DNA from 2 places in the Streptomyces sp. GDS52 genome. Region 1 is predicted to be linked to the other one. Evidence: predicted binding sites of a transcription regulator. Region 1 holds the regulator's gene; the other holds the start of a gene.
What was found. The regulator HspR, encoded in region 1, represses chaperone genes until heat shock. The targets are predictions, from matches to a motif close to TTGAGNNNNNNNNNCTCAA.

Region 1 (14,721 bases):
TACCGGCGCCGACCTTCTCCAGTGGCTCTCCGAGAACCTGTGCCGTGAAACGACCGTGCGCAGCGACCTGCCACGCTTCGGGACCGAGGAAGAGAAGGCGGACTTCGTACGGTCCCTCGGCGACCTCGTCATGAAGGAGTTCGAGGACGGGACGCTGCTCGACCGCTTCCTCGGCATGCGGGACGCCACCGACCGGGCCCGCCTGGTGCCCTCACTGCCGTACGTCGAGGGCGTACCGCCCGACCCCGCTCTCGTCGTACACCTGGTAACCGCTCGCGCCCGGCTGCACAGCGACGGGGAGGGCCACCCGGTGCTGACGGCAGGGGGAGAGGAATGGGCCTTCTCCCCGCAGGCCGCACCTGTGCTGTCCCTCCTTCTGGACGGAGGCCACCACCGCCTGGACACACTCGCCCGAGCGGCCGGACTTCGCGTCGGGCAGGTGGCGCACCTCGTGAGCGAGCTGGTGGACGGCGAGGTCGCGGCCGTGGGACGGGCCGGATGAGCGCCCGTCTGGCGGCCGGGACGTATCGGTGTCGTGACGTGTCGCAGTCGGTGGGTGCGGCCGTGGACGCCGGGGTGACATGGATCGACACGGCGCCGAACTACGCGTCCGGTACGGCCGAGGCATCTCTGCGGCTGGTCCTCAAGGCGTGTCCACAGGTACGTGTCTCGACCAAGGTCGGCTTCGTGCCCGACGCCGACCGGCGGGCCGCTCGGAACGCCGGGGTGCCGTTGTACGACCGCGATCAAGGCCACTGCCTGGCACGTCCCTGCATCGCCTGGCAGCTCGCCCGCAGTCGTGCCTGCCTCGGTCGCGTCCCGGACCTGGTCTTCGTCCACAATCCGGAGCACGGCCGGACGGACCGGGCCGATCTGTCGCGGACGCTGGCCGAGGCATTCGAGGAACTGGAGAGCATGGCGGACGCCGGCAGGGTCGGCGGCTACGGCGTCGCCACCTGGGCGGGCCTGTCGAGCGGCATGTTCACCATCCCGGAACTCACGGCACTTGCGGAAACCGTGGGCGGGCCACAGCATCACTTCCGAGCCGTGCAGTTCCCGGTTTCACTCATTCGACTCGCCGTGGTGGCGGACGCGCTCGCCGGGTGCGGAGCACTGGTGGAGGCACGGGAAGCGGGGCTCGACGTCTTCGCGTCGGCCCCGCTCGGAGGCGGTGAACTCCTCGGAGCGATGACGGAGGAACTGGTGCGCTTCATCGCCCCTGCCGCATCCGCAGCGCAGGCCGCGCTCCTGGTCGCCCTGTCGGCCCCCGGGGTGTCGCGTGTCCTGCTGTCGTCGAGCACACCGGCACACTGGGCCGATGCCCTGGGGGCTGCGGTCTGCGAGCCCTTGTCGCCCGATCGCCTGAGAAAGGTCATCGATGTCCTCGGAACCTGACGACCTCGAGGTCGCCGCGCGCATGCGGAGGGCCCATACCGTGGCGTGCGGCCTCCTTGGGGCGGTTCCTGGCACACGGCCGTCCGACGAAGGGCCGCAGGAGGCGTGGGGGTGGAGGGGACGCACGCTGGGCCGACCCGTCACCGGGGCTCACGGGCCAGGGTGGCTGCGTGTCGTCCACAGCCCGGTGGACAAGGCGAGCGGCAAGTTGTGGACAGGGCCGGAGGACGCCGAACGGCTGGTGCCCCGACAGGTGCCACGCCCTCGTCTGCGTCTCGTACGACAGTGGAAGGAGGGAGGAAACGCGTACAAGGCAGAGCTGTACGACCACGTCGCTGGCGAAACCGTGTCGCCCACCCCCGCACTCGTCACCGCAGTGCCCTCCCTGACGACCGCCTGGTGGAACGATCTGCGCACGGCCCTGGCCTGTCTCCCGATGGTCCGCACCGACCGTACGGCCGTACGCCAGGCATACCTGGACCGCGCCATGCCGAAGTACCTCGCCTTCCTCGGCGGGCCCGTCCCCACGACGCCTCCCGCATGGTCCACCGCACACGGTGACCTGCACTGGGCCAACCTCGCCGGTCCCGAACTCGGCATCCTGGACTGGGAAGGCTGGGGCACCGCCCCGGCCGGCTACGATGCAGCCCTCCTGCACGCCTACAGCCTCACGATGCCGGAGACCGCCGAGCGCGTCCGCCGGGAACTTTCCACCGTTCTCGACAGTGAGGGCGGACGCTTCGCGGAGCTGGTGGTCATCACCGAACTCCTGCAGAGTGCCGAACGCGGAGACAACGTGGAACTGGTCCCCACTCTGCGGCAACGGGTGGAAGAGATCTGGCACCGGATGACGGCCGACGGGACGACCGGTCGCTGAGCCGCTCACCGTCGAGTCGGCGGAGACGCCGGACGACCCCGGTCAGGCGGCGCTGATCCACTGGTACGAGGCCCGGCCGTGAGGGTCACCGCCGGGCTCGACGACCTCGTACGGGCCGAACGTGCGAAGCACCACAACGACGACCGTACGCACCATAAGGAGGAGCCGTCGGCGGGCTAATGGTTCGGTTGTGGTGCGGCAGTTGCCCACCGGTCTGGACAACAAAGAACCCCCGGGTCGCTGACCTGGGGGTTTTGCGTGGAGCGGGTGACGAGAATCGAACTCGCGCTCTCAGCTTGGGAAGCTGATGTTCTACCATTAAACTACACCCGCGCGTGATCCAGACCACCGGAATCGACCGGTGACCGGATGCTCGGTCACTCTACCCCATGGCAGGTCCCCGGTGTTTCAGGTCCCGGGGGCCTGGTGGCGTTCGAGGTGCGGAAGTGGGTACGGGGGGCCGGAGTTGGGGCGTACGGTGGGGGTGTGGTGAGGGCCGGGCGGGGTCGGAGTGCCGCCTGGAGGGTCGTCCCTTTGATCCCGTAATGTGCCTTTGGCGTCAGGGCAGGAAGCCAGGCGCGGCTCTTGGGGAAGGGACTCTTGGACTTGATGGAGCGCACCGTCGTCCGCTGTGCCGATGGGCACGTGTTTACCGCCGCCTCGTTCCCGATGCAGCAGGCCGAGCGACTCGGCCCCGGCCGGCTCTTGCGGTGTCCGCGCTGTGCGCGGCTTCGCAGCGTCGTGCCGGTCGCGTACCAGAAGCGGTAAGCGAGGGCACGGGGGACCGCCAGGGTCAACAGGACGTGGGCGCGTGGGACGGCGATGGTGGCCGGTCCGCGCGCCTTGCGTATCCTCGGGGCGTGCTTCTCTCAGACAGGGACATCCGGGCCGAGATCGATTCCGGGCGGGTACGGATCGATCCCTACGACGAATCCATGGTGCAGCCGTCCAGTGTCGACGTGCGCCTCGACCGCTTCTTCCGGGTGTTCGAGAACCACCGGTACCCGCATATCGACCCGTCCGTCGAGCAGGCGGAGCTGACCCGGCTCGTGGAGCCGGAGGGGGACGAACCGTTCATCCTGCATCCGGGCGAGTTCGTGCTGGCCAGTACGTACGAGATCATCTCGCTGCCCGACGATCTCGCGTCGCGGCTGGAGGGGAAGAGTTCGCTGGGGCGGCTCGGGCTGGTCACGCACTCGACCGCCGGGTTCATCGACCCTGGGTTCTCCGGGCACGTGACCCTGGAGCTGTCGAACCTCGCGACGCTGCCGATCAAGCTGTGGCCCGGGATGAAGATCGGCCAGCTGTGCCTGTTCCGGCTCAGCTCGCCGGCCGAGGCCCCGTACGGCAGTGAGCGGTACGGCTCCCGGTACCAGGGGCAGCGCGGGCCCACGGCCTCGCGGGCCTTCCTCAACTTCCACCGCACCCAGGTGTAGGCGCGGGCGGACAGAGAGCCCTCCGCGGCGGGAGGACCCCTCGGTCACGAGCAGTTCGGGGTGGCCGTGCGTGAGCTCGCCCAGGCCGTCGTGGACGACGGGTACCGGCCGGACGTCGTGCTCGGTATCGCGCGCGGTGGTGTCTTCGTCGCGGGCGGGCTCGCTTGCCCGGACCCGCCATGTGCTCGGGCCGGGACGAAGAAGGGGCTCCCGGGTCGGGAGCCCCTTCGTGCCGTGTCGTGGGTGCCGTTCGCTGTTACAGCGTGCCCAGCTTCACCAGGGAGAGCAGGGCCAGGAGCTGGATCGCGGAGGCGCCCAGGGCCTTCGGCCAGGGGAGGTCGTGGGAGCGGCTGACCATCATGGTGAGGAGCGCGCCGCCCGCGACCCAGGTGATCCAGCCGACGATCTGGACGAAGGTGGCGTCGCCGCTCGCGAACATCGCGAGGACCAGGCGGGGGGCGTCCGTGAGGGCCACGATCAGCATGGACAGGCCGACGGTGGGCTGCCAGGCGCCGTTGCCGCCGAGCTGGCGGGCCAGGGAGTGGGTGACCACGCCCAGGATGAGGAAGCTGATCACCATGGCCACACCGGTCATCAGCACGACGGGTATGGCGGTGGTGAGGGTGGCGTCGATCGCCTCTTCGCGGGCGCCGTCGAAGCCGAAGATCGCCAGCAGACCGTAGAGGAAGGTCACGGTGAGGGCGGGGCCCCACATCGTGTAGTCGCGCATCCTCAGGAAGGTCTGGTCGGGGGCGGTGACGATGCCCTTGAGCAGGGCCTTCCAGGGCAGGGGCGGGCCGACCGGGCCGGGCACGGGCTCGGGGGCACCGCCGTGGTGCGTCCCGCCGCCCTGCAGGTAGGGGTCCCCGCTGACCGAGAAGGCCTGGGTGTGGCCCGGGTTGTTGGCCGCGTACGGGTCGTGCGGGGCGTGGGGGGAGTGCGGGGCGTGCGGGCCGGGAGGGTACGCGCCGCCGTCGCCGAAGTACTCGGGTTCGCCGTGGCCGCCGCCGGCGCCGGGGCGGTGATGGCCGCCGTAGCCGCCCGGACCGCCCGGACCGCGGTTCACCTGTGGCCAGCCGCCGCCGTTGCCGCCGCCGCTGTGGCCGCCTCTGCCGTAGGGCGGCTGCTGGGGCGGGTACGGCTGAGGCGCCTGCGGGGAGCCGTACGACGGCCCCGGCGGCGTCTGCTGTCCGTACGGGGGTTGTTGCGGTTGCGCGTGAGGAGCGCCGTTGTTGTCCCGGCCGCGTCCGATCCTGAATCCAGCCACGTCGTCGAACGTACCTGCTCCGGGGGTGTGGTGGGCCGGGCCCGGGGTTTCGGGGCCCCCTTTGCGGCCGAGATGTGACATCCCCTAAGGGGCGGTCAGCTCCGTTCTCCGTCCTGCGGAGGGGTGCGGTCCTCCGCAGGACGGAGCGTACGTGAACATGACGAAGGGGCCGCCCTGCCGGGCGGCCCCTTCGTGCCTGCTTCGTGCCTGCTCCGCGCTTACGCGCGTACGTGCTTCGCGCCTACTTCACCGGCTCCGGCTCCGGGGCGTTCTCCGTCTCCGACTCGCCGGCCGGGTCGAGCGGCGTCTTGACCGACTCCAGCAGCAGCTGGGCGACGTCGACGACCTGGACGGACTCCTTCGCCTTGCCGTCGTTCTTCTTGCCGTTGACCGAGTCGGTCAGCATGACCAGGCAGAACGGGCAGGCAGTGGAGATGATGTCGGGGTTCAGGGCGAGGGCCTCGTCGACGCGCTCGTCGTTGACGCGCTTGCCGATCCGCTCCTCCATCCACATCCGCGCGCCGCCGGCGCCGCAGCAGAAGCCGCGCTCCTTGTGGCGGTGCATCTCCTCGTTCCTGAGGCCCGGGACGTTGGCGATGATCTCGCGCGGCGGCGTGTAGATCTTGTTGTGCCGGCCCAGGTAGCACGGGTCGTGGTAGGTGACGAGGCCCTCGACCGGGGTCACCGGGATCAGCTTGCCCTCGTCGATCAGGTGCTGGAGCAGCTGGGTGTGGTGGATGACCTCGTAGTCGCCGCCGAGCTGCGGGTACTCGTTGCCGAGGGTGTTGAGGCAGTGCGGGCAGGTGGCGACGATCTTCTTCGCCGACCTGGGCTTCCTCGACTCCTCGGTGACGTTGCCCTCGTCGTCCGTCTCCTCGCCGAAGGCCAGGTTCAGCGCGGAGACGTTCTCCATGCCGAGCTCCTGGAACAGGGGCTCGTTGCCCAGGCGACGGGCGGAGTCACCGGTGCACTTCTCGTCGCCGCCCATGATCGCGAACGTGACGCCCGCGATGTGCAGGAGTTCGGCGAAGGCCTTGGTGGTCTTCTTGGCGCGGTCCTCGAGGGCGCCGGCGCAGCCGACCCAGTACAGGTACTCGACCTCCGTGAGGTCCTCGATGTCCTTGCCGACGACCGGGACCTCGAAGTCGAGCTCCTTGAGCCACTGAAGGCGCTGCTTCTTGGCCAGGCCCCAGGGGTTGCCCTTCTTCTCCAGGTTCTTGAGCATCGTGCCCGCCTCGGAGGGGAAGCTGGACTCGATCATGACCTGGTAGCGGCGCATGTCGACGATGTGGTCGATGTGCTCGATGTCGACGGGGCACTGCTCGACGCAGGCGCCGCAGGTGGTGCAGGACCACAGGACGTCGGGGTCGATGACGCCGTTCTCCTCGAGGGTGCCGATCAGCGGGCGCTCGGCCTCCGCGAGGGCCGCCGCGGGCACGTCCTTGAGCTGCTCGGCGGACGCCTTCTCCTCGCCCTCCATCGTCTTGCCGCCGCCGGCCAGCAGGTAGGGGGCCTTGGCGTGCGCGTGGTCGCGCAGCGACATCATCAGCAGCTTGGGGGAGAGCGGCTTGCCGGTGTTCCAGGCGGGGCACTGTGACTGGCAGCGGCCGCACTCGGTGCAGGTGGAGAAGTCCAGCAGGCCCTTCCAGGAGAACTGCTCGACCTGGGAGACGCCGAAGACGTCGTCGTCACCGGGGTCGGTGAAGTCGATCGGCTTGCCGCCCGAGGTCATCGGCTGCAGGGCGCCCAGCGCGGTGCCGCCGGTGGCCTCGCGCTTGAACCAGATGTTGGGGAAGGCCAGGAAGCGGTGCCAGGCCACACCCATGTTCGTGTTGAGCGAGACCACGATCATCCAGACGAACGAGGTCCCGATCTTGATCATGGCGGTCAGGTAGACCAGGTTCTGCAGGGTGCCGACGTCGAGGTTCTTGAAGGCGAGCACCAGCGGGTACGAGGCGAAGTACGCCGCCTCGTAGCCGTCCACGTGGTGCAGGGCGCCCTCCAGGCCGCGCAGCACGTAGATGGCGAGGCCGATGGTGAGGATGACGTACTCGACGAAGTAGGCCTGGCCCATCTTCGAGCCGGTGAACCGGGACTTGCGGCCGGGGCGGCCGGGCAGGCTGAGCAGCCGGATCGCCATGAGCACGAGGATGCCCAGGACCGTCATCACGCCGATGAACTCGATGTACATCTCGAACGGCAGGAAGCCGCCGAGCACCGGCAGCGTCCAGTCGGCCCGGAAGAGCTGGCCGAACGCCTGGGCGAGGGTCGGCGGCAGCGTCAGGAATCCGACGGCCACGAACCAGTGGGCGATGCCGACGACGCCCCACCGGTTCATGCGCGTGTGGCCGAGGAACTCCCGCACCAGGGTCACGCTGCGCTGGTAGGGGTTGTCGGTCCGGGTGCCGGCCGGGACCGGCTGGCCCAGCTTGAAGTACCGGACGAACTGGCCGGTCGCGCGTGCGAGCAGGGCAGCGCCGACCACGGCCAGGGCCAGCGACACGATGATCGCGGCGAGTTGCATGGGGGCTCCTCGGGCCTGCGAGGGTTTGGTCGGGGGGCTCCTGCCACGGGATTCCCGACATTACTAAGCGGTAACTTATGCAGTCCGTCTGAGACTACCCCTATCTCCGGCCGCACTGTAGTCGGGCGCGGGGTGATCTGAGTCGCTGAGGGTTGCCTTGGGAGGTGCCCTGGAGGTGACCGCATCACGCCCCGTAAATCGGGGCATACGTCACTAACTTATATCCGTGCCGCACACTTGTGTCCGTAGGCCTGTGTTCGTGGGCCGCCGGCTCGAGGCCCCGTGTCCGCCCGCCTCGGCGCCGTTCCCGTGCGGGTGCCGATGTCCCGGGTGTGCAGGCCGGCTCTTCCTTGCGCGTAAGGAGCGGATAAGAGTTGAGTCTGCCCGACTCAGCTCTGTTGACCCCGCGCCGGACGTCAGGCATGCTTGAGTCTGTTCCACTCAAGTCAGCTGGAGGAATCGAAATGGCACGTGCGGTCGGCATCGACCTGGGCACGACTAACTCCGTCGTCAGCGTTCTGGAAGGCGGTGAGCCCACCGTCATCACCAACGCTGAGGGCGCCAGGACCACGCCTTCCGTCGTCGCCTTCGCGAAGAACGGCGAGGTGCTGGTCGGTGAGGTGGCCAAGCGCCAGGCCGTGACCAACGTCGACAGGACCATCCGGTCGGTCAAGCGCCACATGGGCACCGACTGGAAGATCAACCTGGACGGCAAGGACTTCAACCCGCAGCAGATGAGCGCCTTCGTGCTCCAGAAGCTGAAGCGGGACGCCGAGGCGTACCTGGGCGAGAAGGTGACCGACGCGGTCATCACCGTCCCGGCGTACTTCAACGACGCGGAGCGCCAGGCGACCAAGGAGGCCGGCGAGATCGCCGGCCTGAAGGTGCTGCGCATCGTCAACGAGCCGACGGCCGCCGCCCTGGCGTACGGCCTCGACAAGGACGAGCAGGTCATCCTGGTCTTCGACCTCGGTGGCGGTACGTTCGACGTCTCGCTGCTGGAGATCGGTGACGGCGTCGTCGAGGTGAAGGCCACCAACGGTGACAACAACCTCGGTGGTGACGACTGGGACCAGCGCGTCGTCGACTACCTGGTCAAGCAGTTCCAGGCCGGGCACGGTGTGGACCTGGGCAAGGACAAGATGGCGCTCCAGCGCCTCCGTGAGGCCGCCGAGAAGGCCAAGATCGAGCTGTCCGCGTCCACCGAGACCACGATCAACCTGCCCTACATCACCGCCTCCGCCGAGGGCCCCCTGCACCTCGACGAGAAGCTGACCCGCGCCCAGTTCCAGCAGCTGACCGCGGACCTGCTGGAGCGCTGCAAGACGCCGTTCAACAACGTCGTCAAGGACGCCGGCATCGCGCTGTCCGAGATCGACCACGTCGTTCTCGTCGGTGGTTCCACCCGGATGCCCGCCGTCGCCGAGCTCGTCAAGGAGATGACCGGCGGCAAGGAGGCCAACAAGGGCGTCAACCCGGACGAGGTCGTCTCGATCGGTGCCGCGCTCCAGGCCGGTGTCCTCAAGGGCGAGGTCAAGGACGTCCTGCTGCTCGACGTCACCCCGCTGTCCCTCGGTATCGAGACCAAGGGCGGCATCATGACCAAGCTGATCGAACGCAACACCACGATCCCGACCAAGCGCTCCGAGATCTTCACCACGGCCGAGGACAACCAGCCGTCGGTGCAGATCCAGGTCTACCAGGGCGAGCGCGAGATCGCGGCGTACAACAAGAAGCTCGGTATGTTCGAGCTGACCGGTCTGCCCCCGGCGCCGCGCGGCGTCCCGCAGATCGAGGTCTCCTTCGACATCGACGCCAACGGCATCATGCACGTCACGGCGAAGGACCTCGGCACCGGCAAGGAGCAGAAGATGACCGTCACCGGCGGCTCCTCGCTCCCGAAGGACGAGGTCGACCGCATGCGTGAGGAGGCCGAGCGGTACGCGGAGGAGGACCACCAGCGCCGCGAGGCCGCCGAGTCCCGCAACCAGGGCGAGCAGCTCGTCTACCAGACCGAGAAGTTCCTCGCGGACAACGCGGACAAGGTTCCCGGCGAGATCAAGACCGAGGTCGAGGCCGCCGTCGCCGAGCTGAAGGAGAAGCTCAAGGGCGACGACGCCGCCGAGATCCGCACCGCCACGGAGAAGGTCGCCGCCGTCTCGCAGAAGCTGGGCCAGGCCATGTACGCCGACGCGCAGGCCTCCCAGGCCGCGGGCGGCGCCGGAGCCGACGCGGGTGCCGGCGGGGCCAGGGCGGACGACGACGTGGTCGACGCCGAGATCGTGGACGACGAGCGTAAGGACGGTGCGGCGTGACCGAGGAGACCCCGGGCTTCGACGAACAGTCGCAGCAGCCCGACGTCCCCTCAGGCGTTCCGGCCGACGACGCCGAGCCGAAGGCCGCCACCCCCTCCGCGGAGGAGGCGGCGGCCCCGGCCGGGGACTCGGGTCCCGATGCCGGGCTGGTGGCCCAGCTGGACCAGGTGCGTACGGCGCTCGGTGAGCGCACCGCGGACCTCCAGCGGCTCCAGGCCGAGTACCAGAACTACCGCCGCCGGGTCGAGCGCGACCGGATCGCGGTCAAGGAGGTCGCCGTGGTGAACCTCATGACCGAGCTCCTGCCCGTGCTCGACGACGTCGGTCGCGCACGGGAGCACGGCGAACTGGTCGGCGGGTTCAAGTCCGTCGCCGAGTCGCTGGAGGCGACCGTGGCGAAGATGGGCCTGCAGCAGTTCGGCAAGGAGGGCGAGCCCTTCGACCCGACGATCCACGAGGCCCTGATGCACTCCTACGCCCCGGACGTCACCGAGACGACGTGCGTGGCGATTCTGCAGCCCGGGTACCGCATCGGTGAGCGCACCATCCGCCCCGCGCGGGTGGCCGTGGCCGAGCCGCAGCCGGGTGCCCAGCCGGGCAAGCCGGCCGAGGAGGAGACCGAGGCGGCTGCGGACGAAAAGGAGACCGGTGGCCCCCAGGAGGGCTGACGCCTCAGCGGGCGTGAGGAAGCCGGGGCGGGCCGGGCAGGCAGGACCTGCCGGGCCGCCCCGGCGGGCAAGGAAGGAGGGACGTCGGGGATGAGTACCAAGGACTTCATCGAGAAGGACTACTACAAGGTCCTCGGCGTGCCTCAGGACGCCACCGAGGCCGAGATCAAGAAGGCGTACCGGAAGCTCGCCCGCGAGTACCACCCGGACGCCAACAAGGGCAACGCCAAGGCGGAGGAGCGGTTCAAGGAGATCTCCGAGGCGAACGACGTCCTCGGCGACCCCAAGAAGCGCAAGGAGTACGACGAGGCGCGGTCGCTCTTCGGCGGCGGAGGCTTCCGGCCGGGTCCGGGGGCGGGCGGCGCCGGGTCGTTCAACTTCGACCTGGGTGACCTCTTCGGAGGCGGCCAGGGCGGGCAGGGCGGCCAGGCCGGCGCCGGCGGGTTCGGCGGCGGGATAGGTGACGTCTTCGGCGGGCTGTTCAACCGCGGCGGCACCGGCACCACGCGCACCCAGCCCCGGCGCGGCCAGGACATCGAGTCCGAGGTCACCCTGAGCTTCACCGAGGCCATCGAGGGGGCGACGGTCCCGCTGCGGATGTCCTCCCAGCAGGCCTGCAAGGGCTGTTCGGGCACCGGCGACAAGAACGGCACACCGCGCGTGTGCCCGACCTGCGTCGGCACCGGGCAGGTCGCCCGGGGCAGCGGCGGGGGCTTCTCGCTCACCGACCCGTGCCCGGACTGCAAGGGCCGGGGCCTGATCGCGGAGAACCCCTGCGACATCTGCAAGGGCAGCGGCCGGGCCAAGTCCTCGCGGACGATGCAGGTGCGCATCCCGGCGGGTGTCAGCGACGGCCAGCGGATCCGGCTGCGCGGCAAGGGCGCACCGGGCGAGCGCGGCGGTCCGGCGGGCGACCTGTACGTCGTCGTGCACGTCGGCAGTCACCCGGTGTTCGGCCGCCGGGACGACAATCTCACCGTCACCGTCCCGGTCACCTACCCGGAGGCGGCCCTCGGCGGGGAGATCCGCGTCCCGACGCTCGGCGGTCCGCCGGTCACGCTGAAGCTGCCTCCCGGCACGCCCAACGGGCGGACCATGCGGGCCCGCGGCAAGGGAGCGGTCCGCAAGGACGGCTCGCGCGGCGATCTGCTGGTCACCGTGGAGGTGAGTGTTCCCAAGGACCTGCCGGGGAAGGCTCGTGATGCACTGGAGGCGTATCGCGAGGCGACCGAGGGTGAGGATCCGCGGGCGGAGCTGTTCCAGGCCGCGAAGGGAGCTTGATGGAGATGGACGGCCGTCGACGCAATCCGTACGAACTGACGCAGGACACACCGGTCTACGTCATTTCGGTGGCGGCTCAGCTCTCCGGTCTGCATCCGCAGACCCTGCGCCAGTACGACAGGCTGGGGCTGGTCTCGCCGGACCGTGCCGCCGGCCGGGGCCGCCGCTACTCGGCCCGTGACATCGAGCTGCTCCGTCAGGTGCAGCAGCTGTCGCAGGCGGAGGGCATCAACCTGGCCGGCATCAAGCGCATCATCGAACTGGAGAACCAGGTCGCCGCGCTGCAGGCCCGGGTGGCGGAGCTGGAGGGCGCGCTGGACGGCGCGGCGGCGACCATGCGGCAGCGCGAGGCCGCGGTGCACGCGTCGTACCGCCGGGACCTGGTGCCGTATCAGGAGGTGCAGCAGACCAGCGCGCTGGTGGTGTGGCGGCCGAAGCGTCAGCAGCAGCCCGACTGACCCGACCGACCCGGCCGGGTGGTTCGGCCAGGTGGTCCGGCTGACGGGAAAGTTCCGTTTGGCCGAAAAGTGAAGTGTCCTGAAGGGCCTGGAGGTTCGTCCGAACCTCCAGGCCCTTCACGTGTGTGCACGCGGCTGACATCCCCTCACTCCCCGTCCCGTGCGCCCCGCGCACGCCTGTGATCAGCGGATGTGTGCTTCTCCAGGGGATCTGTGCGAGTCTTTCGCCGGCCCCTCACGACTTCAGCGCACCGTGTCGTGTTCATCTCGTTAAGTAGTTGCTCTTGACGCCAGTGGTGGCTGAAGCGTTGGCTTTTCAGTCACATGGGCCGCAATGTTGTGCCCACGCCCAAAACGCACCTGAAGTGAGCCCTCGCATGCGTCGTATCGCCATATCAGTGGCCGCCACCTCGATGTCCGTCATGCTTGCCGGTTGCGGAGTGATCAACGCGACAGGGAGCAGCGACGACGCGAGCCCCACGAAGGGGAACGACATCACGGTCGGACTCCTGCTCCCGGAGAAGGCCAACACCCGGTACGAGCAGTTCGACTACCCCATCTTCAAGAAGAAGGTGGAGTCGCTCACCAACGACAAGGGGAAGGTCTCCTACGCCAACGCCGAGGCGGACGCCGACAAGCAGTCGAGCCAGATGCAGCAGATGATCGACGACAGGGTCGACGTCATCGTGCTGGACGCGGTCGACTCGAAGGCCATCGCCGAGGACGTGAAGAAGGCCAAGGACGCGGGCATCCCGGTCATCGCCTACGACCGGCTGGCCGAGGGCCCGATCGACGCGTACATCTCCTTCGACAACGAGCTGGTCGGCGAGGTCCAGGGCCGTTCCCTGCTGGAGAAGCTCGGCGGCGACGGGGCGGCCACCAGCAAGATCGTCATGATGAACGGCTCCCCGACCGACCCGAACGCCAAGCAGTTCAAGGCGGGCGCGTTGTCGGAGCTCAAGGGCAAGGTCACCATCGCCAAGTCCTACGACACCGAGGACTGGTCGCCGGAGAACGCCGAGGCCAACATGGTCGAGGCGATCAACGCGATCGGCAAGGGCAACATCGCCGCCGTCTACTCGGCCAACGACACCATGGCGGGTGCCATCGTCAAGGCGCTCAAGAACGCCGGTGTGACCGAGCTGCCCCCGATCACCGGCCAGGACGCCGAACTGGCGGGAGTGCAGCGGATCATCGCGGGCGAGCAGTTCATGAGTGTCTACAAGTCCTACCCGCTGGAGGCCGACAACGCCGCGGAGATGGCCGTGGCGCGGGTCCAGGGCAAGGGCATCCAGTTCGACGCGCTGACCCGTGAGCGGGTGGACAGCCCCACGGACAAGGACATCCCGGCGCAGCTCGTGCCCGTGGTGGCCCTGACGAAGGACAACATCAAGAACACGGTCATCTCCGACGGGTTCTACAAGGTGGCGGACATCTGCACGGCGCAGTACAAGGAGGCGTGCGCCGCGGTCGGCCTGAAGTAGCCGCCGGCCGCCGGGCCTTCCGCCCGGGTGCGTGGACGTTCCGCCGGGGAGCACGGACCACCGTGCTCCCCGGCGGTGTTGTTCCGTCACCGTCCCGAGTCCCGCCGTTCCCCCGGGTTTCCGGGTTCTCGGGTTCCAGGGTTCTCGGGTTTCCGGCTGCCACGCCGACAGGAGCCGTGTTGCGGAGCCGGGTGCGGCCGCGCATAGTGGCGCATCGGAAAGTGGCGGACCAGGGGGTGGGACGGGGCGATGGCCGGGCACGGGACGGACGAGCATCCGCACGGTGCTGACCGGCTGTGCGACTTCGGGGACCGCGTGTACTCCCGGGCCGTACGGCGCGGCCGGGTGCCGCGCCGGGACGCGGAGCCGGTGCCCTGTCTGCTGGACCTCGCCCTGCTGCACCCGGACCCCGACGACATGGACTGGCTGGTGCCGACCGCCCCGCAGGAGGTCATGACGCGGCTGCTGCGCGGGATGTACGAGGAGATCAGCGCGAGCCGGCGCCGGGTGGGCTCGGTCGTCGCGGCGTTCGAGTGGTACACCGGCCTGGGCCACCAGCCGCCGGCCTCCCCCTCGGCCAGGGAGGGCCCGGCGATCAGGGTGCTGGACGGGCTGGCCCGTATCCAGGCCGCGATGGACGAGGCGACGCAGGCGTGCACCACCGAGGTGCTCACGGTCCAGCCCGGCGGTATCCGGCGCGAGGCGGAGCTCTCGGAGGGCCTGCACCGGGCGACGGCGCTGCGCGGGCGCGGGGTGCGGATGCGGGACCTCTACACGCATGTGGCCCGGCACGGCCAGGGCCTGCACACCTACCTGGAGCTGATGGGTGACGCGGTGGAGGCGCGCACCCTGGACGAGGTGACCGAGAGGCTGATCCTGTTCGACCGCACGGTCGCCTTCATCCCCGCCAACTCCGAGCGCACCATGGCGCTGGAGCTGCGCCACCCGGCGCTCGTGGAGTACCTGGGCACGGTCTTCGACCGCCTGTGGCGCCTCGCCATCCCGCTGACCGCCCC
Region 2 (14,721 bases), 1.2 Mb from region 1:
GCGAGGAAGACGACGTCCGAGAGGTCCAGCTCGACCTCCAGGTAGTGGTCCCGGAAGGTGTGGTTCTGCGCCGGGTCCAGCACTTCGAGGAGGGCCGCCGACGGATCGCCCCGGAAGTCCGAGCCCACCTTGTCGATCTCGTCGAGCAGCACCACCGGGTTCATCGACCCGGCCTCCTTGACCGCCCGCACGATCCGGCCGGGCAGCGCGCCGACGTACGTACGCCGGTGGCCGCGGATCTCGGCCTCGTCGCGGACACCGCCGAGGGCGACCCGGACGAACTTCCGGCCCATCGCGTGGGCGACGGATTCACCGAGGCTCGTCTTGCCGACACCGGGCGGTCCCACCAGGGCGAGCACGGCACCGCCGCGGCGGCCCCCGACCACGCCGAGTCCGCGCTCGGCGCGCCGCTTGCGCACCGCCAGGTACTCGGTGATGCGTTCCTTCACGTCCTCCAGGCCCGCGTGCTCGGCGTCGAGCACGGCCCGGGCGCCCCGGATGTCGTGCCCGGCGGCGCTGTCATCGGTTCGCTCGTTCCACGGCATCTCCAGCACCGTGTCGAGCCAGGTGCGGATCCACGATCCCTCGGGCGACTGGTCGGAGGAGCGCTCCAGCTTGTCGACCTCCTTGAGCGCGGCCTCGCGCACCTTCTCCGGCAGGTCGGCGGCCTCGACGCGGGCCCGGTAGTCGTCGGACTCCTCGGCGGAGTCCTTGCCGTCCTCTCCGTTCAGCTCGCGCAGTTCCCTGCGCACCGCCTCCAGCTGGCGCCGCAGCAGGAACTCGCGCTGCTGCTTGTCGACGCCGTCCTGGACGTCCTTGGCGATGGACTCGGCGACCTCCTGCTCGGCGAGGTGGTCGCGGAGCTGCTGGGTGGCGAGCTTCAGCCGGGCCACCGGGTCGGCGGTCTCCAGCAGCGCCACCTTCTGTTCGGTGGTCAGGAAGGGCGAGTAACCGGAGTTGTCGGCGAGGGCGGCGACGTCGTCGATGGCCTGGACCCGGTCGACGACCTGCCAGGCGCCGCGCTTGCGCAGCCAGGCGGTGGCGAGCGCCTTGTACTCCGTGACCAGTTCGCCGACCTGCCCGGGATTGGGGTATCCCCTGTTCGAACGGAGTTGAGAACTTGGGGAAGGGTCGGGCACGGTCTCCTCGATCCGGGCGCCCTCCACCCACAGCGCCGCACCCGGCCCGGTGGTCCCGGCGCCGATCCGCACGCGGCTCCGGCCCCGGATCAGGGCGCCCGGGTCGCCGTCGGCCAGCCTGCCGACCTGCTCGACCGTGCCCAGGACACCGGTACCGGCGTAGGTCCCGTCGATACGCGGCACCAGCAGGACCCGGGGCTTGCCCGGCGCGGACGCGGCGGCGGCCTGGGCGGCCTCCACCGCGGCACGCACCTCGGAGTCGCTCAGGTCCAGCGGAACCACCATTCCGGGCAGCACGACCTCGTCGTCGAGCGGCAGCACGGGCAGGGCGAGCGGTGTGGACTCAGCAGCCATGATCTCCCCTTCGGCAGTCAAGTTGAGCTACACCGACTCAATGCTGGTGAGCCACCGAATGTTCCCCGGACCATGTTCGCCCTCAGCGATCACCCGCGAGGGCCACGGAGGGAACTCCCGTACGGCACGACCCGCACGACCCCCCGAACGGGAAGTGCTGCCAGGATGAACGCATGACCACCCCGTACGACATTCCCGAAATCCTGGACCGCCGCGAGGGCCCGTACGGGGAGGTGGCGCTCCGCCGGCACGGCCACCTGCTGCAGATCATCGCGAACGGCTGCTTCCTGATGGACACCTCCGACGGCCGTTCGGAGCGGCTGCTGATCGACGCCGCCCTGGCCGCACTCGACGCCGCCGACACCCGCGCGAAACACGGCCCGCGACCGGGCCCGCACGTCCTCATCGGCGGGCTGGGCGTCGGCTTCTCGCTCGCCCACGCCGCCACCCAGCCCCGCTGGGGGCGCATCACCGTGGTGGAGCGCGAACCCGCCGTCATCGACTGGCACCGCGCGGGCCCGCTGCCCCCGTTCGCCGAGGTCTCCGCCCCCGCCCTCGCCGACCCCCGCACGGCGATCGTCGAGACCGACCTGGTGGCGTACGTCAAGGAGACGTCCGACACATTCGACGCGCTCTGCCTCGACATCGACAACGGGCCCGACTGGACCGTCACCGAGGGCAATGAAGGGCTCTACTCCCCCACCGGACTCCTGGCCTGTGCAAGGGTGTTGAACCCCGGCGGGGTGCTCGCGGTGTGGTCGGCCAAGCCCTCTCCGGATTTCGAAGAAACCTTGCGTAATGCCGGATTCCAGCAGGTGCGTACCGAAGAGGTCCCGGTTGCCCGGGGCGTTCCGGACGTCGTACACCTCGGCGTCCGCCCTGGATAGCAAAGGCACGGCGCCTCCCCGTACGCTGCTGCCCTGGCGCCGATCACTCAAGCGCCGATCGCAGTCATGCGCAGGAACGGATCACCCCACGGATTCCGGAAAGCACACTTCAGGGGCGGGCGATGGAGCAGACACACACCTCCCACAACGGCACGGCGGCGGCCACTCCGGGCGCACAACGCCGGGTCCTGGTGGTCGAGGACGACGCGACGATCGTGGACGCCATCGCGACCCGCCTTCGTGCCGAGGGATTCCTGGTGCAGACGGCGGGCGACGGTCCGTCCGCCGTCGACACGGCGGAGGCATGGCAGCCCGACCTGCTGATCCTCGACATCATGCTGCCGGGCTTCGACGGCCTGGAGGTCTGCCGGCGCGTGCAGGCCCAGCGGCCGGTGCCGGTCATGATGCTGACCGCGCGTGACGACGAGACCGACATGCTGGTCGGCCTGGGCGTCGGCGCCGACGACTACATGACCAAGCCGTTCTCCATGCGGGAACTGGCGGCCCGCGTGCACGTACTGCTGCGCCGCATGGAGCGGGCGGCCCTGGCGGCCACCACACCGCGCAGCGGCATCCTGCGCCTGGGCGAGCTGGAGATCGACCACGCGCAGCGCAGGGTGCGGGTGCACAGCGATGACGTCCACCTGACGCCCACCGAGTTCGACCTGCTGGTGTGCCTGGCGAACACGCCCCGCGCGGTGCTCTCCCGGGAGCAGCTGCTGGCCGAGGTCTGGGACTGGGCGGACGCCTCCGGCACCCGTACCGTCGACAGCCACATCAAGGCGCTGCGCCGGAAGATCGGCGCCGAGCGCATCCGTACCGTGCACGGCGTGGGCTACGCCCTGGAGACGCCGACGCCGTGAGCGACGGGCCCGCCGCACGGAGAGGCCCCGGGGACCGCGGTCCCCGGGGCGGTGTCCGCCCGTTCTCGATCAAGACCAAGCTGGGCGCGCTGGTCGTCATCTCGGTGCTGATCACCACCGGTCTCTCGGTGGTCGCGGTGCACACCAAGACCGAGCTGCGCTTCATCACGGTCTTCTCGATGATCGCCACGCTGCTCATCACACAGTTCGTGGCGCACTCGCTCACCGCGCCGCTGGACGACATGAACGCCGTGGCCCGGTCCATCTCGCACGGCGACTACACCCGCCGGGTGCGGGAGAACCGCCGGGACGAGCTGGGCGACCTGGCCCAGACCATCAACGTCATGGCCGACGAGCTGGAGGCCCAGGACCATCAGCGCAAGGAGCTGGTGGCCAACGTCTCGCACGAGCTGCGCACCCCGATCGCGGGGCTGCGCGCGGTGCTGGAGAACATCGTCGACGGCGTCACCGAGGCCGACCCCGAGACGATGCGCACGGCGCTGAAGCAGACCGAGCGGCTCGGCCGGCTGGTGGAGACGCTGCTCGACCTGTCCCGCCTGGACAACGGTGTCGTCCCGCTGAAGCGGCAGCGCTTCGAGGTGTGGCCGTACCTGTCCGGCGTGCTCAAGGAGGCCAACATGGTCGCCTCCGCGCGCGCGGGCATGGCCACCGGCTCCGGCAGCCACACCCGTACGGACGTCTATCTGCGCCTCGACGTCTCGCCGCCGGAGCTCACCGCGCACGTCGACCCGGAGCGCATCCACCAGGTGGTCGCCAACCTCATCGACAACGCGGTCAAGCACAGTCCGCCGCACGGCCATGTGACGGTCAGGGCGCGGCCCGGAACGCAGCCGGATTCGCTGCGGCTGGAAATCCTGGACGAGGGGCCCGGTATTCCGCGGACCGAATGGCACCGCGTCTTCGAGCGCTTCAACCGCGGCAGCGTCAATCTGCCGCACGGCCCGGGCAGCGACGGCGGCACCGGTCTCGGTCTGGCGATCGCCCGCTGGGCCGTCGATCTCCACGGCGGACGGATCGGGGTGGCCGAATCCGAGCGCGGTTGCCGGATTCTTATCACTCTTCCGGGAGCCTCTCCCACGTCAGGTTGACGTAAGGTTCGAAACCGAGCCGCAAGATCCACACGCGTTCGCCCTGACGGGCACGTGTGATCAGGCAAAGACCCGGGTCGCGAGTGCGCCGGGCCGCGGTCGACGCATGCCCGACATGTGTCTGACGCGACCCGAAGAAGTGGAACCAGGCTTGTTTCCCGCCATTTCCCCCGCCGAAACGCCCTCCGCGATGTGACTTACACGACGTTGAACGGGCCCGACCTGACCTTCCCGCTCTTGGAGGCGTAGCCTTAATTTCCGCTGTCCATCATCTTGTGAAGCGGAAGAGGGCGGTTGACGCCGTGTCGCCACAGTCCCCCAGTAACTCGAGCATCTCGACCGACACCGACCAAGCGGGCAAGAACCCCGCTGCGGCCTTCGGTGCCAACGAATGGCTCGTCGACGAGATCTACCAGCAGTACCTCCAGGACCCGAACTCGGTCGACCGGGCCTGGTGGGACTTCTTCGCCGACTACAAGCCGGGGGCGCCTCAGGCCTCCGCGCCGGTGAGCAACACGTCGACGGGGACCGCGGGCACCACGACGGCTCCGCCGGCCACCCCGGCCCAGCCGGCCGCCGCGCCCGCGCCGCCCGCCGCCCCGCAGCCCGCCGCCGCGGCGCCGGCCGCCAAGGCCCCGGCGCAGGTGCCCGCTCCGGCGAAGGCCGCCCCGGCCCCCGCCCCGGCCGCCCCCGCCAAGCCCGCCGCCGCGAAGGCCCCGGCCGCCAAGGCGCAGCCCTCCGGCGAGGCCAAGCAGGGCCCCGAGCAGGTGACGCTGCGCGGCCCGTCCGCGGCCGTCGCGAAGAACATGGACGCCTCGCTGGAGGTGCCCACGGCCACGTCCGTGCGCGCGCTCCCGGTGAAGCTCCTGTTCGACAACCGCATCGTCATCAACAACCACCTCAAGCGTGCCCGCGGCGGGAAGATCTCCTTCACGCACCTCATCGGCTACGCGATGGTCCAGGCCATCAAGGCGATGCCGTCGATGAACTGGCACTACACCAAGGTGGACGGCAAGCCCACCCTGGTGAAGCCGGAGCACATCAAGTTCGGCCTCGCCATCGACCTGGTCAAGCCGAACGGCGACCGCCAGCTGGTCGTCGCGGGCATCGAGAAGGCCGAGACGCTGAACTTCTTCGAGTTCTGGCAGGCCTACGAGGACATCGTCCGTCGCGCCCGCGACAACAAGCTGACGATGAACGACTTCACCGGCGTCACCGTCTCGCTGACCAACCCCGGTGGCCTGGGCACCGTCCACTCCGTGCCCCGCCTGATGCAGAACCAGTCGGTCATCCTGGGCGTCGGCTCCATGGACTACCCGGCCGAGTTCCAGGGCACCAGCCAGGACACCCTCAACAAGCTCGGCATCTCGAAGGTCATGACGCTCACGTCGACCTACGACCACCGGGTGATCCAGGGTGCCGCCTCCGGCGAGTTCCTGCGCGCGGTCGCGAACCTCCTGCTCGGCGAGAACGACTTCTACGACGAGATCTTCGAGGCGCTGCGCATCCCCTACGAGCCGGTCCGCTGGCTCAAGGACATCGACGCCTCCCACGACGACGACGTCACGAAGGCCGCCCGCGTCTTCGAGCTGATCCACTCCTACCGGGTCCGCGGCCACGTCATGGCCGACACCGACCCGCTGGAGTACCGCCAGCGCAAGCACCCCGACCTGGACATCACCGAGCACGGGCTCACCCTGTGGGACCTGGAGCGCGAGTTCGCGGTCGGCGGTTTCTCGGGCAAGACCCTGATGAAGCTCCGCGACATCCTGGGTGTGCTGCGCGACTCGTACTGCCGCACCACCGGCATCGAGTTCATGCACATCCAGGACCCGAAGCAGCGCAGGTGGATCCAGGACCGCGTGGAGCGCACGCACTCCAACCTGGAGCGCGAGGAGCAGCTGCGCATCCTGCGCCGGCTGAACGCCGCGGAGGCGTTCGAAACCTTCCTGCAGACCAAGTACGTCGGCCAGAAGCGCTTCTCCCTGGAGGGCGGCGAGTCCGTCATCCCGCTGCTGGACGCCGTTCTGGACTCGGCCGCCGAGTCCCGTCTCGACGAGGTCGTCATCGGCATGGCCCACCGTGGCCGGCTGAACGTGCTGGCCAACGTCGTGGGCAAGTCGTACGCGCAGATCTTCCGCGAGTTCGAGGGCAACCTCGACCCGAAGTCGATGCACGGCTCCGGCGACGTGAAGTACCACCTGGGTGCCGAGGGCACCTTCACCGGTCTCGACGGCGAGCAGATCAGGGTCTCCCTGGTCGCCAACCCGTCCCACCTGGAGGCGGTGGACCCGGTCCTGGAAGGCGTCGTGCGCGCCAAGCAGGACATCATCGGCAAGGGCGGCACGGACTTCACCGTCCTGCCGGTGGTGATCCACGGCGACGCGGCCTTCGCGGGCCAGGGCGTGGTGGCCGAGACCCTGAACATGTCGCAGCTGCGCGGCTACCGCACCGGCGGCACGGTCCACGTCGTCATCAACAACCAGGTCGGCTTCACCGCCGCCCCCGAGTCCTCGCGCTCGTCGATGTACGCGACGGACGTGGCCCGCATGATCGAGGCCCCGATCTTCCACGTGAACGGCGACGACCCGGAGGCCGTGGTCCGCGTCGCGCGGCTGGCCTTCGAGTTCCGCCAGGCGTTCAACAAGGACGTGGTGATCGACCTCATCTGCTACCGCCGCCGCGGTCACAACGAGTCGGACAACCCGGCCTTCACGCAGCCGCTGATGTACGACCTGATCGACAAGAAGCGCTCGGTGCGCAAGCTGTACACCGAGTCCCTCATCGGTCGCGGCGACATCACCCTGGAAGAGGCCGAGCAGGCACTGCAGGACTACCAGGGCCAGCTGGAGAAGGTCTTCACCGAGGTCCGCGAGGCGGCGTCGCAGCCGACGGCCGTCGAGCCCTCGGAGCCGCAGGCCCAGTTCCCGGTGGCGGTGAACACGGCGGTCACCTCCGAGGTCGTCAAGCGGATCGCCGAGTCGCAGGTCAACATCCCCGACCACGTCACCATCCACCCGCGTCTGCTGCCGCAGCTGCAGCGCCGGGCGGCGATGGTCGAGGACGGCACGATCGACTGGGGCATGGGCGAGACCCTCGCGGTCGGCTCGCTGCTCCTGGAGGGCGTCCCGGTCCGGCTCTCCGGCCAGGACTCGCAGCGCGGCACCTTCGGCCAGCGCCACGCGGTCGTCATCGACCGTGAGACGGGTGCCGAGTTCACGCCGCTGATGTACCTGTCCGAGGAGCAGGCCCGGTACAACGTCTACAACTCCCTGCTCTCCGAGTACGCGGTGATGGGCTTCGAGTACGGCTACTCGCTGGCCCGCCCGGACGCACTCGTGATGTGGGAGGCGCAGTTCGGCGACTTCGTCAACGGCGCGCAGACGGTCGTGGACGAGTTCATCTCGTCGGCCGAGCAGAAGTGGAACCAGACCTCCGGTGTGACCCTGCTCCTGCCGCACGGCTACGAGGGCCAGGGCCCGGACCACTCCTCGGGCCGCCCGGAGCGGTTCCTGCAGCTCTGCGCGCAGAACAACATGACGGTCGCGATGCCGACCCTCCCGTCGAACTACTTCCACCTCCTGCGGTGGCAGGTGCACAACCCGCACCACAAGCCGCTGGTCGTCTTCACCCCGAAGTCGATGCTGCGCCTGAAGGCGGCGGCCTCGAAGGCGGAGGAGTTCACCACGGGTCAGTTCCGCCCGGTCATCGGCGACGACTCGGTCGACCCGGCCGCGGTCAGGAAGGTCGTCTTCACCGCCGGCAAGGTCTACTACGACCTGGACGCCGAGCGGCAGAAGCGCGGCATCACGGACACGGCGATCATCCGCCTCGAGCGCCTGTACCCGCTGGCGGGTGCCGAGCTCCAGGCGGAGATCAAGAAGTACCCGAACGCCGAGAAGTACCTGTGGGCCCAGGAGGAGCCGGCGAACCAGGGTGCCTGGCCGTTCATCGCGCTCAACCTGATCGACCACCTCGACCTGGCCGTCGGCGCCGACGTCCCGCACGACGAGCGTCTGCGCCGCATCTCGCGTCCGCACGGCTCGTCCCCGGCCGTCGGTTCCGCGAAGCGGCACCAGGCCGAGCAGGAGCAGCTGGTGCGTGAGGTGTTCGACGCCTGACCGACGCCGTCACGGGTCGTTCCCGGCCGGGCCGCACCCCCTCTTCGGGGGGTGCGGCCCGGCCCGTTTGCGCGCACATATCCTTGTTCTCATGTACTTCACGGACCGTGGCATCGAGGAACTGGAGAAGCGGCGCGGCGAGGAGGAGGTCACCTTCGAGTGGCTCGCCGAGCACCTACGGACGTTCGTCGACCTCAACCCCGACTTCGAGGTGCCGGTGGAGCGCCTGGCGACCTGGCTGGCCCGGCTGGACGACGAGGACGACGACGAGTAGCGGGATTCCAGCCGCACGGGCCTTCCAGCCGCGCGGGCCCCTCGGGCGTTTCACCCCTTCTGCATGAGGACTGATCACCAGAACGAGTGTCTTGACTTTCCCCGACCGCGATATATCGTGAATTACGTGAGACGCGATATGGCGCGTCGGGGTTCTTGCGTGCCGGGCGTCCGCCGCCGGCGCCACTCCCGGTCGGCCGTCCCGTCGCCTCGCCGTCCGGCAGTCAGGCAGTCCGGCTCAGGAGGTTCCACCATGGCCGAAAGGCCCGCAAGGTCCGAAAGGTCCGTCTCGGAGGCCACGAAGCTCACCTTCGACGAGCCAGTGAGCGAACTCCGCATACGCATCGTCAACGGAACGGTGAACGTGGTGGGGACGGACGAAGGTTCCGCCCGCCTGGAGGTCTCCGAGATCGAGGGGCCACCCCTGGTGGTCACCCAGCAGGGCGGCACCCTCACGGTGGCCTACGAGGACCTGCCCTGGAAGGACTTCCTCAAGTGGCTGGACAGCAGGGGCCGGCACCGCAGCGCGGTGGTCTCACTGACGGTTCCGGCACAGGCGCGGGTCGAGGTGGGGGTGGTCGGTGCCGGGGCCGTGCTCTCCGGGGTCAAGGGGCCGGCGGTGGTGCGGGGAGTCACCGGCGACACCACTCTGGTGGCCCTCTCCGGCCCGGTCCGCGCGGACACGGTGTCGGGGAACGTCGAGGCCCAGTCCGTCACCGGTGACCTGCGGTTCCACTCGGTCTCCGGCGACCTCACCGTGGTCGACGGGTCCGGGCCCACGGTGCGGGCGGACTCGGTCAGCGGCTCCATGATCGTGGACCTCGCTCCCGAGGGCCCCACCGACATCCGGCTGGCCAGCGTCTCCGGCGAGATCGCGATCCGGCTGCCCGATCCGGCGGACGCGGAGGTCGAGGCCAACACGGCGAGCGGCGCCGTCTCCAACGCCTTCGACGGCCTGCGGGTGCACGGCCAGTGGGGCGCCCACAAGATCACCGGCCGGCTGGGCGAGGGCAACGGCAGGCTGCGGGCCACCACCGTCTCCGGTTCCATCGCCCTGCTGCGCCGCCCGCCCCGCGAGGAGGAGAGCGAGCCGCGGGACGCGCCTGCCGACGCCACGGCCCGCGGAACGACCGACGGCACGACCGACAAGAAGGTGCTCTGACATGGCCCCCGTCTTCGCTCACGGACGTCTCCGTCTCTACCTGCTGAAGCTGCTGGACGAGGCCCCGCGCCACGGCTACGAGGTGATCCGCCTCCTCGAGGAACGCTTCCAGGGGCTGTACGCACCGTCGGCGGGCACGGTCTACCCGCGCCTGGCCAAACTGGAGGCGGAGGGCCTGGTCACCCACGCCACCGAGGGCGGCCGCAAGGTGTACTCCATCACGGACGCCGGCCGCGCCGAACTGGCCGACCGCAGTGGTGAGCTGGCCGATCTGGAGCTGGAGATCCGGGAATCGGTCGCCGAACTCGCCGCCGAGATCCAGGCCGACGTCCGCGGCGCGGCCGGCGACCTGCGCCGCGAGATGCGGGCCGCCGCCGGCCAGGCCCGCCAGGGGCGGGGCGCGGGGACGGAAGCCGGACCCGGCCCTGAACCCGGCCCCGGCCCCGGCCCCGGCGACTTCACGGGCCCCGAAGAGAAGGACGCCTGGCAGGCCGCCAAGGAGGAGATGCGGCGCGCCAAGCAGGAGTGGAAGGAGCAGGCCCGGCGCGCCAAGGACGAGAGCCGCCGCGCCCGCGACGAGGCCCAGCGCGCCCGCCGTCAGGCCAAGGAGGCCCAGGACCGGGCCACCGCCCAGGCCCAGGAGGAGGTGCAGCGCATCGCCCGGCGGGTGCAGGAGCAGATGCAGGACCGCTTCTCACGCGGCGACTGGCCGACCGGCCTGCGCGAAGGGCTGGGGGAACTGGTCAAGGAGGTGGGTGAGTTCGGCAAGGACTTCGGCTTCGGCCGCACCGAGGCGGAGAGCGGTACCCCGGCGTCCGGGCCGTCGTACTCCCGGACCCCGGAGGACTTCCCGGCCGACTACATCCCGACCTGGGCGCACGAGGGCGCCACGGACTCCACCGGCGATGCCGCGCGGGACCTGGACCGGCTGCTGGACCGGTTCCGGGACGACATCCGCGACGCGACCCGCGACCACGGCATCACCCCGGACCAACTCCGCGACGCCCGCCACCACCTGTCCACGGCGGCAGCCCAGATCGGAGCGCTGCTGCGCACCCCGAAGCCCTGAGCCCGACAACGGGCCGGGCCCCGGCGATGCCGGCCGGCCCCGGCTCGTACGGCCGGGGCCCGGTGGTACGGCCGAGGAGCCTCACCGTGCCGTCGGACGGGCCGCGCCCTCCTCAGGCACACGCCTCCCCCGGGCCGGCGAGCACTCTGGTCAGTGACTCGTGGGTCACCCCGTGGTCGGCGAGCACCTCGGCCGGGACGCCGGGGCGGAGGGTCAGGGCGAGAAGGATGTGCTCGTCCCCGATGTGCCGCTCGCGCCGGGCGAGGGCGACGCGCAGGGCCTTCTCCAGCACCTCCTTGGCGTCCTTGCCGAAGCCGGGGCACCCCGACCACCGGTCCCTGTCCTTCCGGTCGCCGGACATCGCCCCGACCCCATGGGTTTCCTCCACCCGGGCGACGATCTCCCGGACGTCGATCCCCAGCTCCGCAAGGGCGTCGGCCTCGGCCCGTGACAGACCGGCACGGCGCCGCGCCTCCTCCAGGGCCCGCCGCACCGACTCCTTGCGTTCGTCGGCCCCGAGCGCCGCCAGCGCGAAGGAGGCACGGCTGCCCTCACGGTCCAGCAGGGCGAGCAACAGGTGCTCGGCGCCGACGGTCCGCGCCTGCGTCCCTTCGGCGTGCTCAACCGCCCCTTTCACCACCGCACGGGCGTCCTTCGTGAACCGCTCAAACATCACTGCCTCCCGTACTTCTTGTGCACGGCCTGCCTGCTGACTCCGAGCTCGGCAGCGATCTCCTGCCACGACCAGCCCTGATGGCGCGCGTTGCGCACCTGCACGGCCTCCAGTTGCTCCAGCAGCCTGCGCAGCGCGGCGACGGCCCGCAGGCCGACCCGTGGGTCGCGGTCGCCCGCACGCGCGGCGAGGTCGGTTGCCTCAGTCATGACGTCAACTTATGTTGACACCGGGGCAGCGTCAACCCCAGTTGACAAAACGACGGCCGGCCCGGAGATCCGGACCGGCCGTCGTGAGGTGGGCCGCACTCCATCGTCAGGGGTTCGTGAGCACGATCTTGCCGAACTGTCCGCCGCTCTCCATCCGTTCGAAGCCCTCCCGCGCCCGGTCCATGGGCAGTACCTCGTCGATGACGGGCCGTACACCGGTGGCGGCGCAGAAGGAGAGCAGGTCCTCCAGCTCGTCCTTGGTGCCCATCGTCGACCCGACGATCCTGAGCTCCAGGAAGAAGACCCGGGTGAGCTCGGCGTGCGAGGGCCGGTCGCCGCTGGTGGCGCCGGAGATCACCAGCGTGCCGCCGGGCCGCAGCGACTTCACCGAGTGGGACCAGGTGGCGGCCCCCACGGTCTCGATGACCGCGTCGACCCGCTGCGGCAGCCGGGCTCCGGGCTCAAGCGCCTCCGCCGCGCCCAGTTCCACGGCCCGCTTGCGCTTGGCCTCGTCCCGGCTGGTGGCGAAGACCCGCAGCCCCGCGGCCTTCCCCAGCACGATCGCGGCGGTGGCGACGCCCCCGCCGGCCCCCTGCACCAGGACGGAGTCACCGGGCCGCACCCCGGCGTTGGTGAACAGCATCCGGTAGGCGGTCAGCCAGGCCGTGGGCAGGCAGGCCGCCTCCTCGAAGGACAGCTCCCTCGGCTTGGGCAGGATGTTCCAGGTGGGCACGGCGACCTGCTCGGCGAACGTGCCGGGGTAACGCTCCGTCAGGATCGACCGGGGCTCGTTCGGACCCACCCCATGACCGGTCTGTCCGATCACGGAGTGCAGGACGACCTCGTTGCCGTCCTCGTCGATCCCGGCGGCGTCGCAGCCGAGGATCATGGGCAGTTTGTCCTCCCCGAGGCCCACGCCCCGCAGGGACCACAGGTCATGATGGTTGAGGGAGGCGGCCCTCACGGTCACGGTGCTCCAGCCGGGACGGGCCTCGGGAGCAGGACGCTCTCCCAGCTCCAGACCGGAAAGCGGCTGGTCACGGTCGATTCGGGCGGCGTAGACAGCGAACATGGCCTTGACGATAGGCCGCCCGTCCCCCCGGCGGAACAACGCGGCGCTGTGAGACACGCCTTCTTGCCGGCACGCCGCACCGCTCCCCGGCGCCCCACCCGCTTCCCGGTGCCCGGCCCGCGCGGTGCGCCCGGCCGCCGGGAAAAGCAGTCGGCCCCGTCCACCCGAGGACGGGGCCGACCCGGTTCCGCGCGTCTCAGCGGCGGGCGACGCCCTCCGCACGGGCGGCCGCGGCCACCGCCGCGGTCACCGCCGGAGCGACCCGCTCGTCGAACGGGGACGGAATGACGTAGTCGGCGGAGAGGTCGTCCCCCACCACCGACGCCAGCGCCTCGGCCGCCGCCAGCTTCATCCCCTCGGTGATCCGCGAGGCACGCACCTGCAGCGCGCCCGCGAAGATCCCCGGGAACGCCAGCACGTTGTTGATCTGGTTCGGGAAGTCCGACCGCCCGGTGGCCACGACCGCCGCGTACTTGTGCGCGATCTCCGGGTGCACCTCGGGCTCGGGGTTGGCCATGGCGAAGACGAAGGCGCCCTTCGCCATCGACGCCACCGCCGATTCCGGCACCGTGCCGCCGGAGACGCCGATGAAGACGTCGGCCCCGTCCAGCGCGGTCTCCAGCGAACCGGAGAGGCCGGTCTTGTTCGTGAACTCCGCCACTTCCCGCTTGATCGGCGTGAGGTCATCGCGCTCGCGCGAGAGGACGCCCTTGCGGTCGGCCACCGCGACATCGCCGATCCCGGCCTCGACCAGCATCTTGGCGATCGCGACACCGGCCGCGCCGGCGCCCGAGATCACGGCCCGCAGCTCGCCCAGCGCCCGCCCGCTCAGCCGCGCCGCGTTGCGCAGCGCCGCCAGCGACACGACCGCCGTGCCGTGCTGGTCGTCGTGGAAGACCGGGATGTCCAGCTGCTCCTGCAGCCGCCGCTCGATCTCGAAGCACCGGGGCGCCGAGATGTCCTCCAGGTTCACCCCGCCGAAGGACGGAGCGAGCCGGACCACGGTCTCGATGATCTCGTCCACGTCGGTGGTGCTCAGCGCGAGCGGGACCGCGTCCACGCCGCCGAACTGCTTGAAGAGGATCGCCTTGCCCTCCATCACGGGGAGGGAGGCCTCGGGGCCGATGTCACCGAGTCCCAGCACGGCCGTACCGTCGGTGACGACGGCGACGACCGAGGACTTCCAGGTGTAGTCGTGGACGAGTTCCGGCTGCTCGGCGATCGCGCTGCACACCTTCGCGACGCCGGGCGTGTAGGCCAGGGACAGATCGTCCCTGTCACGGAGCGGCACGGTGGCCTGCACAGCCATCTTGCCGCCGCGGTGCAGCGCGAATGCCGGGTCGATGGACTCCAGGGGCTCGGCCCCGCCGCCCTGTTCCGTATGACCGTTCTGGCTTTCGCTGTCGCTGCGAGGATTGACAATCTCCGCTGCCACTTGGTTGACCCCTTAATCGTTCTTGGTCTGAGGGTTGCCGCTCCGGGTGAGGAGCGGGCGGGACCGCGCAGGGCCCGGTGGGTTGATGCGTCGGGCACAGACGCGACGGGCGCGCCGCACACGCGCCCTGGATCCCCGGATGAGGGGTGTAAAGCACCTTCTTACCGGACGGACGCCTTCGGCGACGAGTCCATAACGCAAAGGTCACATGCGGGCGCCGGGGTTCATCATCTGATTTCAGGACAATCCACCGGCAGATGGTTGACAAACGCTCGAGACATGGCAAACACCATGGCCGGGCGACCAATACCACGTCATGAACCGAAGATCCTCCGGTCGGAACGGAGCATTCCCG

Region 2: lon (endopeptidase La) is a predicted target of HspR. The motif match lies at 1,516-1,534, and genes of this name have one in related genera.

What each region holds. Positions count from the first base shown of each region.
Region 1 is NZ_CM125966.1:3,408,380-3,423,100, reverse strand. It holds gene ACTWJ9_RS15505 (cupin domain-containing protein) at 1-502, shown strand, start outside; gene ACTWJ9_RS15500 (aldo/keto reductase) at 541-1,395, shown strand; gene ACTWJ9_RS15495 (phosphotransferase) at 1,583-2,272, shown strand; tRNA gene ACTWJ9_RS15490 (tRNA-Gly) at 2,532-2,605, opposite strand; gene dcd (dCTP deaminase) at 3,133-3,708, shown strand; partial or broken gene ACTWJ9_RS15480 (phosphoribosyltransferase family protein) at 3,769-3,873, shown strand; gene ACTWJ9_RS15475 (Yip1 family protein) at 3,965-5,056, opposite strand; gene ACTWJ9_RS15470 (heterodisulfide reductase-related iron-sulfur binding cluster) at 5,217-7,499, opposite strand; gene dnaK (molecular chaperone DnaK) at 7,964-9,814, shown strand; gene grpE (nucleotide exchange factor GrpE) at 9,811-10,482, shown strand; gene dnaJ (molecular chaperone DnaJ) at 10,573-11,763, shown strand; gene ACTWJ9_RS15450 (heat shock protein transcriptional repressor HspR) at 11,769-12,221, shown strand; gene ACTWJ9_RS15445 (sugar ABC transporter substrate-binding protein) at 12,599-13,705, shown strand; gene ACTWJ9_RS15440 (helix-turn-helix transcriptional regulator) at 13,955-14,721, shown strand, end outside.
Region 2 is NZ_CM125966.1:2,257,734-2,272,454, forward strand. It holds gene lon (endopeptidase La) at 1-1,493, opposite strand, end outside; gene ACTWJ9_RS10075 (spermidine synthase) at 1,667-2,380, shown strand; gene ACTWJ9_RS10080 (response regulator transcription factor) at 2,503-3,243, shown strand; gene ACTWJ9_RS10085 (HAMP domain-containing sensor histidine kinase) at 3,240-4,352, shown strand; gene ACTWJ9_RS10090 (multifunctional oxoglutarate decarboxylase/oxoglutarate dehydrogenase thiamine pyrophosphate-binding subunit/dihydrolipoyllysine-residue succinyltransferase subunit) at 4,655-8,473, shown strand; gene ACTWJ9_RS10095 (DUF6104 family protein) at 8,565-8,747, shown strand; gene ACTWJ9_RS10100 (DUF4097 family beta strand repeat-containing protein) at 9,000-9,908, shown strand; gene ACTWJ9_RS10105 (helix-turn-helix transcriptional regulator) at 9,910-10,977, shown strand; gene ACTWJ9_RS10110 (Clp protease N-terminal domain-containing protein) at 11,090-11,650, opposite strand; gene ACTWJ9_RS10115 (helix-turn-helix domain-containing protein) at 11,650-11,859, opposite strand; gene ACTWJ9_RS10120 (zinc-binding dehydrogenase) at 11,966-12,931, opposite strand; gene ACTWJ9_RS10125 (NAD(P)-dependent malic enzyme) at 13,128-14,366, opposite strand.